3 regions of the Blautia producta genome follow, and region 3 is predicted to be linked to each of the others. Evidence: a T-box and tRNA genes for the amino acid it is inferred to sense, from the RefSeq annotation. Region 3 holds a T-box; the other regions hold tRNA genes.

Region 1 (6,650 bases), 1.5 Mb from region 3:
AGGAAAAGCCCTGTGGCTGTACATATTAATCGGCGGTATCGAAGTAGATAATATAGTTGCCGGAATCAGCGATTGCTTTAAAGTCACCATCAGAGAGAGTATTATTGACTGCGTCATCTTTGCTGACCACAATATATTGGCATCCGTTTTTCTTTGATAGCTGTGTCAATTCTTCCGCTGATTTATCTGGCTGATTCATTACATCAAATAATTTTCTGGCATCACTAGACGGCTTGGTTTCTGTTTCGACTCTTCTGCCATAGGGAAGATAAATATTAGCATCATATTGCCTGACATATGGCAAAAATTCGGTGGGAAAAACAGCCGTTACCTTATCATTTTCCGCATGCTCTTCTAACATATCACATATTGTGAAAATATCTTCAGGCAGTTTATAGGAGTTTACACTTTTGGTAAATACATCCTTGCGGTACATAAAATTACCGCTGAAAATCAGCAACAGAAGGATTGCAAAAATAAATAAACTTTTATACACTCTGCTGTTTATTTCAGTAGCAATAAATGTAACTGCAAGAGCCACGATCATTGCCATAGGTAAAAGCCAGAACATTCTCCAGTATACGGATTTTCCTATACAATAATCCATAATGATTTTAGCTGTAACAGGGCATATATAAATAATACTGAATCCGATCATATAATGGTTTACAAACATTATCTCAGAGTGGGCTTTATTTTTGGAAAATAAATAGCCTGCGCATACTAAAAAAATAAGAAAATACCAACAATCACCGGTATAGAGCCAGAGCATTTTTTGTGTTATTTCCATAATCTCATTCATGGACAAAATCTCCCGTATTTCATTAACAAATATATTATCATTAAGCAAATCCCTGGTAAACAGCTGATAATACATTTGATCAATGGTTCTAAAGATTTATTATAGATACAATATAAAATAGCAGATAAACCCAGAAGGGTAGGAATCAGCATTATACCCATTGAGGAGACAAGGCTTGCTGCTAATACTAAAAATAATGAAGGGCTTAACGGCCATTTATAGGGTGCTTTTGTTTGACATTCTTTCATTAAAAAATATAATGCTGCAGGTATGAGAACGCCTGCAAGTACGGCTTTTCCCTGCCATGAGCGGATCAAAATAAAAGTGGAAGAAGAGTAAACTGTAAAATATCCAAATATTTGAAATACACTCAATATTAATAAAAAGATGCCGATCGTGCCCTTTTTTTTCTTGAAAATAAGAGATCCCATTAAATAATAGACTAAATATGCAAAACCCGTCATAAGCGGCGCTAGAATGGTATGTGCTATTATTGTGGGATGGATAAAAAACAGTTTACCCAAAAAGGCTGTAAAAATAGGAAAGGGGGATAATATATATCGTGATGGCATGGTGGTTAACGGGATACCGGTATCTGCAGCATATTGATACATGGTATCGGTTTTTAAAGTTGTAGCAGCGGTTGCAACGTACATGGCATCATCTGCATCAAGATGCATATAAAATGCGAGCATAGACATCTGAAATATAATCATAATTATTGCAGCAATTAATGGAAGGTCCAATATGGAAATAAATTTGCGTACTTCCTTTCCAATAAATTTATAACTGTATCTGGCATATCTTATTATGGAAAAAATAATAACAACAGTCAGTAAGGCACAATAAAAATAAAAGAAGTATGAAAATTTGATTCGTAAAAAAATAAACGGAAGGACAATTACTTCAAAACTTGCAAATAATCTTAGCAGCCCGTTTAAAAGAATCTCTGCTAAAGAAAAAACTTCACTTTTTTTTCTTCCCAAAATCCCTAAAAAATATATAGCCAGAGTAAAAAAAAGAATTAGAAATAAGGTCTTAATGTAGTTCATAAATGCCTCCTGAAAATTTATTTGGGGACAGCTTATCTAGTTCTTTAATAGTATATAATTTTAAAGTTTAAGTCAAGGTATTCCTCTGATTTGACTGGAAATTTCATGCATATAAAAAAATCTCTTTAACGGAGATTCGTTCCGATAAAGAGATTAAATTACAAAAAAAGGATGCAGGAGATGGGACTTGAACCCACACGATATTGCTACCACAGGCACCTGAAGCCTGCGCGTCTGCCAATTCCGCCACTCCTGCATCTACTATTAAGTTGATGTTCTCTCGAACACAAGTGATATATTACACGATTTAGAGAAGAAAGTCAATACTTTTTTTAGAAAAACCAAGAAATTTATCATCCATATAGAATCTGTCTAAATTTCCGGTAATTTCTGACCATCCGTATAAAACGCAATTCAACGGTTACCGGATTTACCCGGCAGAAAACACTGTAAAAAGACAAAAAAAGGATGCAGGAGATGGGACTTGAACCCACACGATATTGCTACCACAGGCACCTGAAGCCTGCGCGTCTGCCAATTCCGCCACTCCTGCATCTTCTATTAAGTTTGTGCTCTCTCAAGCACAAGACATATATTACATGATTTTACAGGAAATGTCAACAGTAATTTTCAAAGTTTTTAAAAAAATTAACGCAATTTATTTTTTCGACATATTATTACTATTGATCCATTCCTTACGGCTTTTCTGTGTGTCCGGAAAAGGACAAAATCTCCTCCGGAATAAAAACAGTAAATATTCCTATCACAATAAGGAAATGACTAATACATAAACAGCATTTCAGATCGGGGATCACCAGCACTGTGAAAAAACCGCGAAAAAACAAGAAAAAAAGGTTGAAAAACAATAAATGTTGTGATACACTTTTTACAATTTGGGGAAAATTTGGGGAACCATTAACAGTACGCTATAGAAAGGAAGACAGGTGAAAGCATGAAAGCATTTTTAATACTGGAAGACGGCACCGTCTTTACCGGGACCAGCATAGGGTCGAAGAAAGAAATTATCAGCGAAATCGTCTTTAATACCTCGATGACAGGTTATCTTGAAGTTCTTACAGATCCTTCTTACGCCGGACAGGCAGTCTGCATGACATATCCTTTGATTGGTAATTATGGCATTTGCCATGAAGACCAGGAATCCTTAAGACCGTGGCCGGATGGCTACATTGTCAGGGAATTATCCCGTATCCCAAGCAACTTCCGATGTGAAGATACCATACAGAATTTTTTGAAGAGATATGACATTCCTGGGATCGCAGGGATTGATACCAGAGCCCTTACTAAGATTTTGAGGGAAAAAGGTACCATGAACGGCATGATCACCACCAATGCGGATTATAAACTGGAAGAGGTTCTTCCGAAATTAAAGGCATATACCACCGGCAGAGTAGTGGAGCGCGTGACATGTGAGGAGAAAAAGGTGCTGAAAGGCAGCGGTCCTAAAGTGGCGCTTATGGACTTCGGCGCAAAAGACAATATTGCCCGTTCTCTGAATGAGCGCGGATGTCAGGTTACCGTATATCCGGCATTTACCAAAGCGGAGGAGATCCTCAGAGATGATCCTGACGGCATTATGCTGTCCAACGGACCCGGGGATCCGAAAGAGTGTACTTCTATTATAGAAGAAATCAAAAAGCTTTATGATTCACAGGTTCCCATATTTGCCATCTGTCTTGGTCATCAGCTTATGGCATTGGCAACAGGCGCGGATACCAGAAAGATGAAATACGGCCACAGAGGCGGAAATCACCCCGTAAAGGACCTGGAGACAGGCAGGGTATATATTTCATCACAGAACCATGGATATATGGTAGATACGGACACCTTGAACCCTCAGGTGGCAGTGCCGGCATTTGAGAATGTCAATGATAAGACGAACGAGGGATTGAAATATACAGGTAAGAATATATTTACCGTACAGTTCCATCCGGAGGCATGTCCTGGACCCCAGGATTCCGGATATCTGTTTGACAGGTTTATGAAAATGATGGAGGTGAGCGAATAATGCCGAAGATTCAGGATATTAAAAAAGTGCTTGTGATCGGCTCCGGTCCGATCATCATCGGACAGGCAGCAGAGTTTGACTATGCGGGAACACAGGCGTGCCGCTCTTTAAAGGAAGAAGGAATCGAGGTTGTACTTCTGAACTCCAATCCAGCCACCATTATGACAGATAAGGATATTGCGGATAAGGTTTATATTGAACCTCTGACTGTGGAAGTGGTGGAGCAGCTTATCATAAAAGAAAAGCCCGACAGCGTACTGCCCACTTTGGGTGGTCAGGCCGGACTGAATCTGGCTATGGAGCTGGAGGAGAGAGGCTTTTTAAAGGAGCAGAATGTGCGCTTGATCGGCACCACTTCTGAGACCATCAAGAAGGCTGAGGACCGTCAGGAATTTAAAGATACCATGGAAAAGATCGGTGAGCCGGTCGCTGCGTCTTTGGTGGTGAAGACCGTGGAAGATGGTATTGCGTTTACAAAGACGATCGGATATCCTGTGGTTCTCCGTCCTGCCTATACCTTGGGCGGAAGCGGCGGCGGCATTGCCTATGATGAGGCGCAGCTTGTGGAAATCCTGGAAAACGGCCTTCGCCTCTCACGTGTGGGTGAGGTACTGGTTGAGCGCTGTATTGCCGGATGGAAAGAGATTGAGTATGAGGTTATGCGCGACGGTGCGGGCAACTGCATCACCGTATGTAATATGGAAAATATAGACCCTGTGGGCGTGCATACAGGTGACAGTATCGTTGTGGCGCCGTCCCAGACACTGGGTGACAAGGAATATCAGATGCTGCGTACCTCGGCCTTAAATATTATTACAGAGCTGGGGATCACCGGCGGCTGTAATGTACAGTATGCTCTGAATCCCGACAGCTTTGAATACTGTGTCATTGAGGTAAATCCCCGTGTGTCACGTTCCTCTGCGCTGGCCTCCAAGGCAACCGGATATCCAATCGCCAAGGTGGCAGCCAAGATTGCTCTGGGCTATACCCTGGATGAGATCCCCAATGCCATTACGGGCAAAACTTATGCCAGTTTCGAGCCTATGCTGGATTACTGCGTTGTGAAGATCCCTCGTCTGCCTTTTGATAAATTTATCAGCGCAAAGAGGACACTTACCACACAGATGAAGGCTACCGGAGAGGTTATGAGTATCTGCAATAACTTCGAGGGTGCCCTTATGAAAGCCATCCGTTCACTGGAGCAGCATGTGGACAGCCTTATGTCCTATGACTTCAAAAAACTGTCAGAGGAGGAACTGACAGAGGAACTGAAGATCGTGGACGATATGAGGATCTGGAGGATTGCCGAAGCTGTGCGCAGGGGCATTTCCTATGAAGAGATCCATGCTGTCACCAAGATCGATCTGTGGTTTATTGATAAGATCGCTGTCCTTGTGGAGATGGAGCAGGCGCTTATCTCACAGGAGCTTACAGAGGACCTGCTCCGTGAGGCAAAGAGAATTGAATTTCCGGATAATGTCATTGCGCGTCTCACCGGCAAAAAAGAGGAAGAGATCAAGGAACTGCGCCATGAGTGGGGAATCACGGCAGCGTATAAGATGGTAGATACCTGCGCGGCTGAATTTGCGGCTGCCACACCGTATTATTACTCTGTCTACGGCGGAGAAAATGAGGCGGAAGGGAAGTCGGAGAAGAAAAAAGTTCTGGTTCTCGGTTCCGGTCCTATCCGTATCGGCCAGGGAATTGAGTTTGACTTCTGTTCTGTGCACTGTACCTGGGCTTTCAAAAAAGAGGGTTATGAGACGATCATCATCAACAACAATCCTGAGACGGTAAGTACAGACTTTGACATTGCAGATAAACTGTATTTTGAACCGCTGACTCCGGAGGATGTGGAGAATGTGGTAAATATAGAAAAGCCCGACGGCGCTGTGGTGCAGTTTGGCGGTCAGACAGCTATTAAGCTGACAGAAGCTCTGATGAAGATGGGTGTAAAAATACTGGGAACATCCGCCGAGGATGTGGATGCTGCGGAGGACAGAGAGCTTTTCGATAAGATCCTGGAGGAATGTCATATTCCGAGACCTCAGGGGCATACAGTATATACGGCAGACGAGGCCATCCGTGTGGCAAACACACTGGGCTATCCCGTACTGGTCCGGCCTTCCTACGTGCTGGGCGGACAGGGTATGCAGATCGCCATCAATGACGAGGATGTGGACCAGTATATCGGCATTATCAACAGGATCGCACAGGAACATCCCATTCTGGTAGATAAGTACCTGCAAGGCAAAGAGATCGAGGTAGATGCCATATGTGATGGAGAGGATATCCTGATCCCGGGTATCATGGAGCATATTGAGCGTGCGGGTATCCATTCCGGCGACAGTATTTCCGTATATCCGGCCCGGACCATCACCGATACGGCAAAGAAAACCATCGAGGAGTACACCAGGAGACTGGCAAAATCCCTGCATGTTATCGGTATGATCAACATACAGTTTATCGTGTGCGGTGAGGATGTGTATGTTATCGAAGTAAATCCTCGTTCCAGCCGGACCGTGCCGTATATCAGCAAGGTGACAGGGATTCCTATTGTACCGCTGGCCACAAAAATGATTCTGGGATATAAATTAAAAGAACTGGGATATAAATCCGGTCTGCAGCCGGAGGCAAAGCACATTGCCATCAAGATGCCGGTATTCTCCTTTGAAAAAATCCGGGGGGCTGACATCAGCCTTGGACCGGAGATGAAGTCTACGGGTGAGTGTCTGGGCATTGCAGAGTCCTTTAATGAAGCACTCTACAA
Region 2 (6,650 bases), 800 kb from region 3:
GGGGCTGCCGGGGATCAGCAGTCCGCTCTGTTCGGACAGACCTGTTTTTCAGAGGGAGAGGCAAAAAATACATATGGCACAGGCTGTTTTCTGCTTATGAATACAGGGGAGAAGCCTGTATTTTCAAAAAACGGGCTTGTGACCACCATAGCCTGGGGACTGGACGGCAAGGTGAACTATGCGCTGGAGGGTTCCGTGTTCGTGGCGGGAGCAGCGATCCAGTGGCTTCGGGATGAACTTCGCATAATCGACAGCGCGGAGGATTCCGAATATATGGCAAAAAAGGTGAAGGACACTCACGGCTGTTATGTGGTGCCTGCGTTTACAGGACTGGGGGCACCCTATTGGGATCAGTATGCAAGAGGGATCATTGTGGGACTTACAAGAGGGGTGAACAAATATCATATCATCCGTGCTACCCTGGAATCTCTGGCCTATCAGGTGCATGATGTGGTGAGGGCTATGGAGGCAGATTCCGGGATACCTCTTGCTTCCCTGAAGGTGGACGGCGGTGCCAGTGCCAATAATTTCCTTATGCAGACACAGGCTGATATGGTGCAGGTTCCGGTAAAGAGGCCGCAGTGTGTGGAGACCACTGCCATGGGCGCTGCGTATTTGGCAGGGCTGGCTGTGGGTTATTGGAAGGACAAGAATGAGATCGTGAAAAACTGGGAGATCGAGAGAACCTTCCATCCGGTTATCTCTATGGAAGAACGGGATAAGAAAATGAAGGGCTGGGAGCGAGCCGTGAAATGTTCTTATGGATGGGCAAAAGAAGAAGAGTAATTTAGTTGGCAGTGCCGGCAGAGTAAACAGGCAGAAGTCCCCGGATAACGGGGATTTTTGCTGTGAATGAAAATGGAAAGGAAATGTGGTATGAATAGAGAAATGATGAGGAAAACAGGCAGTATGCAGCAGATGGCATATGTGAGAAAGGTGACCTTTGAAGAAGGGGCAGCAGCGGGGCTTAGGGCTTATGAGGTGAAGGCAGGGGAACTGGCTTTTACGGTGGCTGCTGACAAATGCCTGGATATTGTGGAAATGTCATATAAGGGGATAAACCTGAATTTTCTCAGTAAACCGGGTCTTATGAACGGGCAGCGGTTTGACAGCAGCGGGTTTGAGGCTCAGAAGAGTATTATGGGAGGTATGTTTTTTACCTGCGGTACCAGCAATGTAGGCAGGCCGGATCTGACACCGGACGCACCTCTTCCCATGCATGGATATCTGCGGTCAACGCCGGCGCAGCATGTGTGTGCGGATGCTTTTTGGGATGGGGATGTGTACCACATAGTGATCTCCGGGGAAATGCGTCAGGCGGCCTTGTTTGGAGAGAATATTGTGCTGAGAAGGACTATTTCGGCAGAGCTTGGAAGCAGTGAGGTTAAAATACATGATGAGTTTGTAAATGAGGGATTCGGGGAGGAACCCTTTATGCTGCTCTACCACTGCAATGTGGGATATCCTCTGCTGGATGAGGGAAGTGTGATCGAAGTACCGGCACTGGAAACTGTGCTGAAAGGGGAGAGAGAAAAGACAAGGCTTCCCTGGAACTGTGTGGAAGCGCCGGAGGATCTGGTCCCGGAACAGGTGTTTTACCACAAAATACGGTTTGACGAGAACGGCAGGGCATGTGTTAAAGTGAAAAATCCAAAACTGGGAATGGGAATCTGTGTGGAATTTCCAGAGGAAGAGCTGCCGAATTTTACACAGTGGAAGTCCATGGCTTCAGGGGATTATGTTATAGGGCTTGAACCCTGCAACTGCCATGTGGACGGACAGAAATGGGAAGAGGAGAACGGGACCCTTCGCAGAATCAGAGCGGGGGAGAAAAAGACCGTGGAGCTGGTGATCCGGGTGGAGTGAATCAGGTGAAAAAGGAGGATATTTGTGTCATGATAAATGGGGATGAGAAGGAAGCCGGGGAGCGTCAAGTATTAAAGGAGAAGGGGAGTATAGCTGAAAGGGACAGGATGTTTGGAGAATGCCATGCACATATTTTTATGGATGGAGTGAATTACAGACATGCTGTAGAGCGGCATTTGAACGGCGTGGATGATCGCGTGATCCGGTGTCACTTTAAGAGGTATCAGGAGAAGGGCATCACCTTTGTAAGAGACGGGGGAGATGCTCTGGGAGTCTCCAAGAGGGCCAAGGAGATTGCCGGGGAGTATGGAATTGATTACAGGACGCCGATTTTCGCAATTCACCGAAAGGGGTGTTATGGGGGGATCGTGGGGATGGCGTATGAAAATTTAAAGGAATACGCAGATCTGGTAAAAGAAGTGAAAGCCCATAAGGGAGACTTTATTAAGATCATGACAACAGGTATCATGGATTTTGATACAGATGGAAGGATCACAGGGGAACCGCTGCCGTATGGGGAAGTAAAAGAGATGGTGCATATTGCACATGAAGAGGGATTTGCTGTCATGTGCCATACCAATGGTGCCGGTCCTGTGGCGGACTTGGTGAGAGCGGGAGCAGACAGTGTGGAGCATGGGAATTATGTGACAGAGGAGACACTTCAGATGATGGCGGAATCTGATATTGTCTGGGTACCCACCATCACTGTGGTGCCGAATATGTTTGGCTGCGGCAGATTTTCAGATGAACTGCTGCATGAGATTTATGAGAAGGGGAAGAGGAACATCAGGAGGGCATTAGAGCTTGGAGTGCACATGGCTTTGGGCAGTGACGCGGGAGCTTATCTGGTTCCCCATGGCCAGGGACTGCTGGATGAATGGAGATGTTTTCAGGAATGTGCGGAGGATGAAACTGTCTTAAAAGCACGTATTTTTGAGGGAGAGGAAAAAATTAGAAAAAAATTCAGATTTTTTTAGGAAAAGGTATTGACGAATACAAAATTTGGTGATATACTTTCACTTGTCGTTCGGAAGTGATAACAAAGAGCGACAGAGAAAAGCGGGAGTGCTGGAACTGGCAGACAGGCTAGACTAAGGATCTAGTGGTCGCAAGATCGTGTGGGTTCAAGTCCCATCTCCCGCATTAGAGACGCCCTGTATCTGAGAAGATACAGGGCTTTTTTCTGCCCTGAAATAAAAGGCTGTTAATGTGGAAGACTGCGGTATTCGGAAGGGGTATACCCTTTATGCTTCTTGAAGGTAATGCAGAAGCTGTTTTCACTTTGAAACCCACAGGCAAAGCCGATGTCTTTTACAGTGCGGTCTGTGGTCTTTAGATAATAGACTGCCTGTTGGAGACGTATGGAGATCAGATAGCTGTGCGGCGTCATACCTGTTTCTTTTTTAAAGCACCGGATGAAGTAAGACAGGTTCAGGGACACATGATCCGCAAGCTCTTCCATGGTCAGGTTGGAGGAGAACCTTTGCTGCATATAGGATATGGCACGTTCACTCACTGTACTGGCATGCTCACTCACCGCATTGTCTGATGAGGTGAAAAGAGTATAGTCCGGCATTTCAAGGAGAAAAGAGAGCAGGTCCGTGATATATTTGGAGAGCCAGATTTCATTATAGGGGACATGCATGGCAAAAATGTCCAGCATGTGCTGCAGAGGTCTCAGAGCCTGCATGGTCTGGCTTTTGGGGAGCTGAAAGACATATCCGTTCTGCTTTATGATCCATTGGTAATAGCTTCCTGCGGAAATGCCGTCAAAATGGATCCACTGGATCTCCCAGGAGGAATCTGTCCCATAGGTATGGGGCTGATAACAGTCGATACAGCAGAACTCATCTTCATTCAGATGAAAATGCTTTCCGGCATAAGTCAGATAACCGGAACCGGACCGGACATAGAGCAGCAGAAAGCTGTCATAGCTGGAACGCTCTACGTGGTAGGTGCGGTCACAAAAAAAATGTCCCAGACAGATAGGATATAAGAATTCCCGGCGGATCAACGCTGTTGGGGTACAGAAATAGATCTGTGATCCTGGTAAAGGGGTTGAAGCAGATGTTTCCATAGGTTTAGCCTCCTGACTCTTTTTACACCTTCTAAGATATAGATTTTTTTTTCAGGAGTCAATGGGAATCGGCAGTATATAGTCAATTTTTTTATATATAATGTCAATTCACTGTAATGAAAAACCTTTTAGTATGGGTTATGATATAGAAAATTGACAAGTGTTCTAAAGTCAATAACAGAGTGTAAAAGAGAGAACAGGGAGTAAAGGAGAATACTTATGGAATACGGTATAAGCAGCGCGGATAAGCAGATATTACGTGAGGTGGCTAAAAAACATAAGGAACTTGCAGCGCAGGAGAGAAATGCAGTCCTGAAAGAAAGGTGGTACAGACACAATGCCCTTCAGGGGGAAATTCCCATGGTGGTGCTGGAGTCATGGGGATTCAACAATGAGGTCATCACCCCCAGACTGAAATGCACCGGGGATTTTGCGAGAAAAGTGGAGTTTGATCTGTATCAGGATTTTGTGGGTCAGGAACTTTTTGATGATGACAGAGTGACGCCGGACTGCTTTGAGATGAATTATGATACTGAGTTCAAGTTGTACGGATTGGACATGAAGAAAGAGTTTGCCACAGGAAAAGAGGAGGAGGATAGTGCAGGCATCAGTGTACGTTTTCTGCCGGTGATCGAGGATCTGGAGGATGATTTTGAGAAAATAGGGGCAAGTGTGTTTTCTGTGGATCTGGACAGCAGCAGGAAGAAGCTGGAGGCTGTGACAGATGCTGTCGGTGATATTCTGCCGGTCAGAAGAAAAATGGACTGTCTCTACAGCGTACCCACCCAGATGCTGATCCACTTGATGGGAATGGAGAATATGATGCTGAACATTGCCCAGTATCCGGAGCTTTTTAAAAGGATTATGGACCAGGCTGCGGATGATACACTGGCCTATTATGATCTGCTGGAGGAAAAGGGCTTGATCCTTCCAACTACGGAATACGAAAGTGTGGGCCAGGGAACTTTTGCTTTTAACACAGAGCTGCCAGGTCAGGAGACCTTAAAGGAGAGAAAGCTGACCCGCAGGGATGTATGGGGATATATGGATTCCCAGGAGACACTGAGTATCTCCCCGACGATGTTTGAAGAGATCATTTTCCCCTGTTATGAGAAGATTGGTTCCCAGTTTGGCCTGCTTTCTTATGGGTGCTGCGAGCCGGTTGACAAGGTGTGGGACCGCTGCATCAGCAAGTTTAAAAATCTGAGGAAGGTCTCCATCTCTCCCTGGTGCGACGAAGAATTTATGGGAGAACGGCTGCGCGGCAGCAAGGTGATCTACCACAGAAAACCGGCAGCCACCTTCCTGGGTATCAGCGGTAAAGAGCTTGATGAGGAGGCATTCCGGTCCTATATAAGAAAAAGCCTGCATGCGGCCAGAGGATGTAAGATGGAGATCACTCAGAGGGATGTCTATACCATTGACAGGAATGTGGAGAAAGCACGGCGCTACATACAGGTCATCAGGGAAGAGATTGAGGACCATTGGAAATAGACCGGGAAATAGAAAATATCATTTGAAATGAAGACAGAGAAGAGCGTCTGCGCAGATACTATGCGCAGGCGCTTCTCTTTTTCCCCAAAAGTGTATCGCTCTCATACAGTGATTTTCAGATATGTTCTGGAGAGTTGTGGAAATGAGCGGATATTATACAAATGAGCCGGATATTGGATAGGATGGAAATGGGTTTTTTGTTATGATAGTTCTATCAAGAGAGAAAGGCAAAGGAGGAACGTGGAGATGAAAAATTTAAAAAAGATTTTAAGCCTGGCGCTGGTGGGAACCATGGCTGTGTCTGTATTGGCCGGATGCGGGGAGGCGCCGGATGACGGCAGCGGCAAAAAGGAAGAACAGGGAACTGTAGAGAACAGCGGGGACGGCGGCAAAGTTGTTTTGTCTTATTGGGGATGGGACTCCAACTTCTATAAGCCTATGATGGAAGCTTTTCAGAAAAAATACCCGGATGTGGAATTTGAGATCACAGAGGTAGCTTCCGCTGATTATGTGACAAAAGTACAGCAGTGTATCGCGTCCGGAATGGAGCTGCCGGATATCTTAGTGTCAGAGGCTAATTACAGAGGACAGATGCTGAGTATTGATATGTGGGAGGATTTGACCAAGGAACCTTATAATCTGAAAGATGATATGTTTTTTGACAGCTACCTGAATCAGATGAAAAATGCGGAAGGAAAGATTTTGTGTGTGGATCAGACGGTGTGTCCGTCAGCATTTGCGTATAAAAGAGATTTGGCTAAAGAGTATCTCGGCACAGATGATCCGGATGAACTGGCTGCCATGCTGCCGGATATACAGGGGTTCTGCGATGCGGCCCAAAAGGTGCAGAAGGAATCAGGAGGCACAGTGAAATTGTTTTCAACGATCGGAGCAGTGGCAGAATGGCTGCGGGGAAAAGAAGCAACATCACTGGTGAATGAAAGTGGTGAAGTAGATTTTACAGGAAAGTATAAACAGACCATTGCGGATGCCTGCCAGCTTCGCGATGCGGGGGCTATTGATGTGATCGAGCAGTGGTCCGCTCAGGACAATGCCGCTTATGCAGAGTCAAACCATATTTTCTTTCCGGCAGCTAACTGGTCCCTGGAGTTTTCCATCAAACCCAATGATCCGGAGGGAAGCGGAAATTGGGGAATGTTCATCCCAGAAGGAAACAGCTTTTCCTGGGGAGGAACTGCAATGGGAATATCCA
Region 3 (6,650 bases):
TCAGAATGCAGCCGGGCCTTATGATCTGTTTCAGCCAGGGAAGACATTCTATATTATAGTCCACGGTGGCGCATAGGAAAATAAAATCACAGAGGGCAAATTTGGAATCATGCTCATCACAGGCAATATCCACAATACCGTCAAAGACGGCGTCCTCTAAAGTGTCCCTGGTCCGGTTATAAGCGAGGATCTGGTATTCCGGATGAAATTTCCGGATGGCTTTGGCTATGGAGCCGCCGATCAAACCGAGACCAATAAAGCCAATCGTAGTTGTTTCCATTGAAATATGCTCCTTCTTCTTTTTGTGACAGCAAAAAAGTCTGTATCAGAAGCTTTTGCTGTAATAAACGGCGGATCTTATGTCCGCCAAACAGTATTATTTTATGACAAGGAGCGCCAATTGTCAACGATTTTGCACTTTAAAGCGATAAAACGTAATTTTGACCAATAAAAAAGAAAAATTTCTTGTCTAATTTGAATAAAATACTTGAATTGTTGCTTCCTTTTTAGTAAAATATATACATATCAAAAATTGGGAGGTATTACATATGGACGTTTTCAGAAGCGACAGAATTAGAAATGTGGTCCTGCTCGGTCATGGCGGTGCCGGAAAGACAAGTCTGGTGGAGGCAATGGCTTACTTGTCAGGTATTACGAACCGCTTGGGAAAGGTAACAGATGGTAACACGGTAAGTGATTATGATAAAGAGGAGATCAAAAGAAAATTCTCAATTTCGACATCTGTGGTTCCGATTCAATGGGGAAAAGTAAAAATCAATGTACTGGACACCCCGGGCTATTTCGACTTTGTAGGGGAAGTGGAGGAAGCAGTAGCAGCGGCCGATGCAGCGATCATTGTGGTTTCAGGAAAATCAGGGGTACAGGTGGGAACACAGAAAGCCTGGGAGATGTGTGAAAAGTACAATCTGCCCCGCATGTTCTTTGTGACCGAGATGGATGTGGACAATGTAAGCTACAGGAAAGTAGTGGAAAGCCTGACTGAGCTGTACGGAAAGAAAATTGCGCCGATCCATATGCCGATCCGTGAAAATGAAGAATTCGTAGGCTATGTCAATATTGTAAAACAAGCCGGAAGAAGATACATCGACAGAGGCCAGAAGAAGGAATGCCCGGTTCCCGATTATCTGCAGGAATATCTGGAGCAGTACCATGACATCCTGATGGAGTCCGTAGCAGAGATCAGTGAAGAGTTTATGGACCGTTACTTTGCGGGAGAAGAGTTCTCCGTGGCAGAAGTTTCCGCGGCTCTTAAGATGAACATCTCAGACGGCAGCATCATTCCCGTATGTATGGGCTCTACTGTGAATGTTCAGGGTGTTGCCAACCTGTTGGATGATATCTGCGGCTATTTCCCAAGCCCGGACCAGAAAACATGTGCCGGCATGAATGCCAAGACAAATGAGATCTATCAGGCCAATTATGATTTCGCCAAAGCCAAATCCGCATATGTGTTTAAGACCATCGTTGACCCGTTTTTGGGCAAATATTCTCTGGTCAAGGTTTGTTCCGGCGTTATCAAAGGTGATGACACTTTATATAACGCAACAAAAGATTCCGAGGAAAAATTAAATAAACTGTATGTGCTGGAAGGCTCCAAACCCATCGAAGTGCCGGAGCTTCATGCCGGCGATATCGGTGCCATTGCCAAACTGAACACCGTAGCCACAGGCGATACTCTGTCCACTAAGAGCACACCACTTGTATTCGGCAAGACCGAGATTTCCGTTCCGTATACATACAAACGATATAAGACCGTGAACAAGGGCGATGACGACAAAGTTTCCCAGGCACTGTCCAAGATGATGCAGGAAGATCTGACACTGCGTGTGGAGAATGATTCCGCCAACCGTCAGACACTGATCTATGGTATCGGTGAACAGCATCTTGACATTGTGGTGAGCAAGTTAAAAGAGCGCTACAAAGTAGATATTGAACTTTCAAAACCAAAGGTTCCGTTCCGTGAGACCATCCGCAAAAAAGCGGACGTGGAGGCCAAATATAAGAAACAGTCCGGTGGACATGGACAGTACGGTCATGTTAAGATGACCTTTGAGCCGTCAGGTGATCTGGAGAAGCCCTACGTATTCGAGCAGATCGTAGTGGGCGGCGCGGTTCCTAAGAACTACTTCCCGGCAGTGGAAAAGGGTGTTCAGGATTCTGTGGTGAAAGGACCTCTGGCTGCCTATCCGGTAGTAGGTGTGAAGGCAGTGCTCTACGATGGCTCCTACCATCCGGTAGACTCCTCCGAGATGGCATTTAAGACAGCGGCTGTCCAGGCATTTAAGAAGGGCTTCATGGAAGCTTCTCCGGTTCTGCTGGAGCCGATCGTCTCCATGAAAGTAATGGTTCCTGACAAATATACCGGCGATGTTATGGGCGACCTGAACAAACGCCGCGGCCGTGTGTTGGGCATGAATCCGGATCCTGACCATAAAGGATGCACGGTAGTGGAAGCAGATGTACCTATGCTTTCTATCTACGGATATTCTACAGATCTGCGCTCCATGACAGGCGGAAGCGGAAACTTCTCCTTTGAGTTCTCACGCTACGAGCAGGCTCCTTCCGATATCCAGGAAAAAGAGATTGCAGCCCGCGCAAGTGCGGAAGAGAATGAATAATCAGATATTTTTACCCCGGAGACCGATCAATTCGGTTTTCCGGGGCTTTTTTATGAAAAAACTTGTAACCCGTCTTTTCTCATGGTAAACTGTACCCTAAACAGACAGAAAGGATTTGGTAAAAGTATGAAGAAAAAAATTGCAGCAGGTTTTGCTGTGGTGATCCTGGCATTCCTCTATTACTATTTTACGCTGCCGGCCATTAATATCCACGAGAGTGGTTTCTGGTTCTTCCTGGCAGCTATTGTAGTGGTGATCTTGGCAGTGTACGGAATCAGAAAACGCTTCCACAGTTTGGGGGATGTGAAAGAGAATAAAGTCATGAAAGGCGGAATTCTGGTGATCGCAGCCATCGTTGTTGTGTATGCCATCGGAAGCCTTCTTTCTTCCCCTATCATTAACGCCAACAAGTATCAGCAGCTTGCAACACCTGAAGAAAGGGATTTTACAGAAGATATTGAGGAGATCAGCTACAATCAGATTCCTCTTCTTGATAAAGATTCCGCGGAGCTTCTGGGAAACAGAAAGATGGGAAGCATGGTGGATATGGTTTCCCAGTTTGAGGTCAGCAACATCTATTCACAGATCAACTATCAGGGACAGCCTTACAGAGTGACGCCTCTTGTCTATGCCAGTCCCATTAAGTGGCTGACAAACCAGAAGGAAGGAATTCCGGCCTATATCCGGATTGACATGGCAACACAGAATACAGAGCTTGTGAAGCTGGAAAAAGGGATTAGATATTCCGAATCCGAATATTTCAACAGAAATATCTACAGGCATCTGCGGTTCAATTATCCAACCTACATGTTTGACCAGTTGAGCTTTGAGATCAACGACGAGGGAGTTCCCTATTGGATCTGTCCTGTTAAGAAGTTTAACATCGGTCTTTTTGGCGGCCAGACCATCGGAAAGGTGGTTCTCTGCAACGCTGTCACAGGCGAAACAGAAGAATACAAGATAGAGGACTGTCCCCAGTGGGTAGACCGTGCCTATCCGGCAGATCTTCTGATCCAGCTCTACAATTATCACGGAATGCTGAAAAACGGATTCTTCAACAGTATTCTGGGACAGAAGGGCTGTCTTAAGACAACAGACGGCTATAATTATCTGGCACTGGAGGATGACGTATGGGTATACACAGGCATCACCTCTGTCAGCGGCGACCGTTCCAACGTGGGATTTGTCCTGATGAACCAGCGTACCATGGAGACAAGATATTATTCCTGTGCCGGTGCTGAGGAGTATTCCGCTATGGAATCGGCAGAAGGGCAGGTACAGAACTTAAAATACACGGCAGCCTTCCCTCTGCTTTTGAACATTTCCGGAGAGCCAACATATTTTATGGCGCTGAAGGACGGCGCGGGCCTGGTGAAAAAATACGCCATGGTCAATATACAAAAGTATCAGAATGTGGCCATCGGAGATACTGTGGCAGAATGTGAGAAGGCCTATGTGAAGCTGCTGTCAGCAAATGGCATTTCCTCCGAAGGCGGAGAGCTTACGATGGAGACCGTATCCGGTAAGATCAAGCGTGTGGCACAGGCAGTCATTGACGGGAATTCCCACTTCTATGTGGTGCTGGAGAACAAGGATCTGGTATTTGACATACCGGTCACAGAGTATCCGGAGATCGTAAAATATGACGTGGGAGATACCCTTACCATTGAATATACCGAGGGTGAGCCGGTCTGCACGGTGATTTCCCTGCAGGAATAGGATTTTTTTGGGAAGAAACAACTTAGAGTCTTGACAAAATCTGGCGATATCGGTAGAATAACAGGTAGTCTATGAACAAATAGCCAATATTGAAGAGACTGTGAAGAGGAGTAGTAAAGAGCATCCTCTATTCCAGAGAGCTGCCGGCTGGTGTGAGGCAGTATAGAGAAGCTTTTGAACTGGCCTCGGAGTCCCCGTACTGATAGCCGTATGCAGGTAGGTGCGGGCGGGAGTTCCCGTTACAGAACCTGAATGAGTGCATCCGGCATTGCGGATGAATTAGAGTGGTACCACGGAAAAATAAGCCCTTTCGTCTCTAAATATAGTGACTAAAGGGCTTTTTCTATGCTTATGCATATATTCAGAAGGTGCCCGGCGGGGTATTGAGAAATGAAAACCAGGAGGAATGAAATTATGGCAGTACCTTATAATCATAAGGCGATCGAACAGAAATGGAGAAAAAACTGGGAAGAAAAACCGGTGAACACAGATGACGGCCAAAAGCCAAAATACTACTGTCTGGATATGTTTCCGTATCCGTCAGGAAACGGTCTTCACGTAGGCCATTGGAGAGGTTATGTGATCTCTGATGTGTGGAGCCGCTATAAGATGATGCAGGGTTATTATCTGATCCACCCTATGGGATGGGATGCCTTCGGCCTTCCGGCTGAGAACTACGCTATCAAGATGGGGGTTCATCCCGCAAAATCCACAGCACAGAATGTGGCAAATATCAAAAAACAGATCAATGATATTGCAGCCATTTATGACTGGGACAGAGAAGTCAACACTACAGACCCGGGCTTCTACAAATGGACACAGTGGATTTTCGTAAAAATGTTCAAAGAGGGTCTTGCGTATGAGAAGGAGTTCCCCATCAACTGGTGTCCTTCCTGTAAGACTGGTCTTGCCAACGAGGAAGTAGTAAACGGATGCTGTGAGCGCTGCGGTTCCACTGTGACCAAGAAGAACCTGCGCCAGTGGATGCTCCGCATCACAAAATACGCAGACCGTCTGTTAAGTGATCTGGACAAGCTGGACTGGCCGGAGAAAGTGAAAAAGATGCAGTCTGACTGGATCGGAAAGTCCTACGGAGCTGAGGTGGATTTCCCAGTTGAGGGAAGAGATGAGAAGATCACGGTCTACACCACTAGACCGGATACCCTTCACGGCGCAACCTTTATGGTACTGGCACCGGAGCATAAGCTGGCCGCTTCTCTGGCAACACCGGAGACAAAGGAGGCTGTGGAGAAGTATATCTATGATGCTTCCATGAAGTCCAATGTAGACCGTCTCCAGGACAAGGAAAAGACAGGCGTGTTCACAGGAACTTACGCTGTCAATCCGTTAAACGGAGCGAAGGTTCCCATCTGGCTGTCCGACTATGTACTGGCTGACTACGGCACAGGTGCCATTATGTGCGTGCCTGCCCATGATGACCGTGACTTTGAGTTCGCTGTAAAATTCAATATTCCGATCATCCAGGTTATCGCCAAAGACGGAAAAGAGATTGAGAATATGACAGAGGCCTACACAGAGGCAAGCGGAACCATGATCAATTCCGGGGAATGGAACGGCATGGAGTCCTCTGTCCTGAAAAAAGAAGCGCCGGTCATGATCGAAAAAATGGGTATCGGCAAGAAAACCGTCAATTATAAACTGCGTGACTGGGTCTTCTCCCGTCAGCGTTACTGGGGAGAGCCGATCCCCATTATCCACTGCCCGCACTGTGGCAATGTTCCGGTTCCGGAAGACCAGCTTCCCCTGACACTGCCGGAGGTGGAATCCTATGAGCCTACAGGTACCGGTGAATCACCCCTTGCGGCCATTGACGAGTGGGTCAATACCACCTGTCCGGTCTGCAAAGCAGCGGCAAAGCGTGAGACGAATACCATGCCTCAGTGGGCAGGCTCCTCCTGGTATTTCCTCCGTTACGTGGATAATAAAAATGACGAAGCCCTTGTTTCAAAAGAAAAAGCAGATAAATATCTGCCGGTGGATATGTATATCGGCGGAGTAGAGCATGCGGTTCTCCATCTTCTGTACTCCCGTTTCTATACCAAGTTTTTATATGATATCGGGGCCATTGACTTTGATGAGCCGTTTCAGAAGCTGTTCAACCAGGGTATGATCACCGGAAAGAACGGTATTAAGATGAGCAAATCAAAAGGAAATGTGGTTTCTCCGGATGATCTGGTAAGAGATTACGGCTGTGACTCCCTGCGACTCTACGAACTGTTCGTAGGCCCGCCGGAACTGGATGCAGAGTGGGATGACAGAGGTATTGACGGT

The links. The T-box of region 3 lies ahead of leuS (leucine--tRNA ligase). A T-box ahead of a tRNA ligase gene usually reads a tRNA of that ligase, here a tRNA-Leu.
Region 1: it encodes a tRNA-Leu, which carries the amino acid that the T-box ahead of leuS (leucine--tRNA ligase) is inferred to sense. The anticodon was not compared.
Region 2: it encodes a tRNA-Leu, which carries the amino acid that the T-box ahead of leuS (leucine--tRNA ligase) is inferred to sense. The anticodon was not compared.

What each region holds. Positions count from the first base shown of each region.
Region 1 covers NZ_CP136422.1:4,482,670-4,489,319, reverse strand. The annotation lists gene BLCOC_RS20200 (hypothetical protein) at 26-802, opposite strand; gene BLCOC_RS20195 (DUF6077 domain-containing protein) at 799-1,854, opposite strand; tRNA gene BLCOC_RS20190 (tRNA-Leu) at 2,027-2,110, opposite strand; tRNA gene BLCOC_RS20185 (tRNA-Leu) at 2,324-2,407, opposite strand; gene BLCOC_RS20180 (carbamoyl phosphate synthase small subunit) at 2,807-3,880, shown strand; gene carB (carbamoyl-phosphate synthase large subunit) at 3,880-6,650, shown strand, end outside.
Region 2 covers NZ_CP136422.1:3,828,073-3,834,722, reverse strand. The annotation lists gene glpK (glycerol kinase GlpK) at 1-786, shown strand, start outside; gene BLCOC_RS17250 (aldose 1-epimerase family protein) at 877-1,866, shown strand; gene BLCOC_RS17245 (amidohydrolase family protein) at 1,974-2,843, shown strand; tRNA gene BLCOC_RS17240 (tRNA-Leu) at 2,926-3,009, shown strand; gene BLCOC_RS17235 (AraC family transcriptional regulator) at 3,071-3,943, opposite strand; gene BLCOC_RS17230 (uroporphyrinogen decarboxylase/cobalamine-independent methonine synthase family protein) at 4,163-5,437, shown strand; gene BLCOC_RS17225 (ABC transporter substrate-binding protein) at 5,684-6,650, shown strand, end outside.
Region 3 covers NZ_CP136422.1:3,024,810-3,031,459, forward strand. The annotation lists gene BLCOC_RS13405 (prephenate dehydrogenase) at 1-280, opposite strand, end outside; gene BLCOC_RS13410 (elongation factor G) at 549-2,639, shown strand; gene BLCOC_RS13415 (CvpA family protein) at 2,766-4,358, shown strand; T-box leader at 4,450-4,679, shown strand; gene leuS (leucine--tRNA ligase) at 4,773-6,650, shown strand, end outside.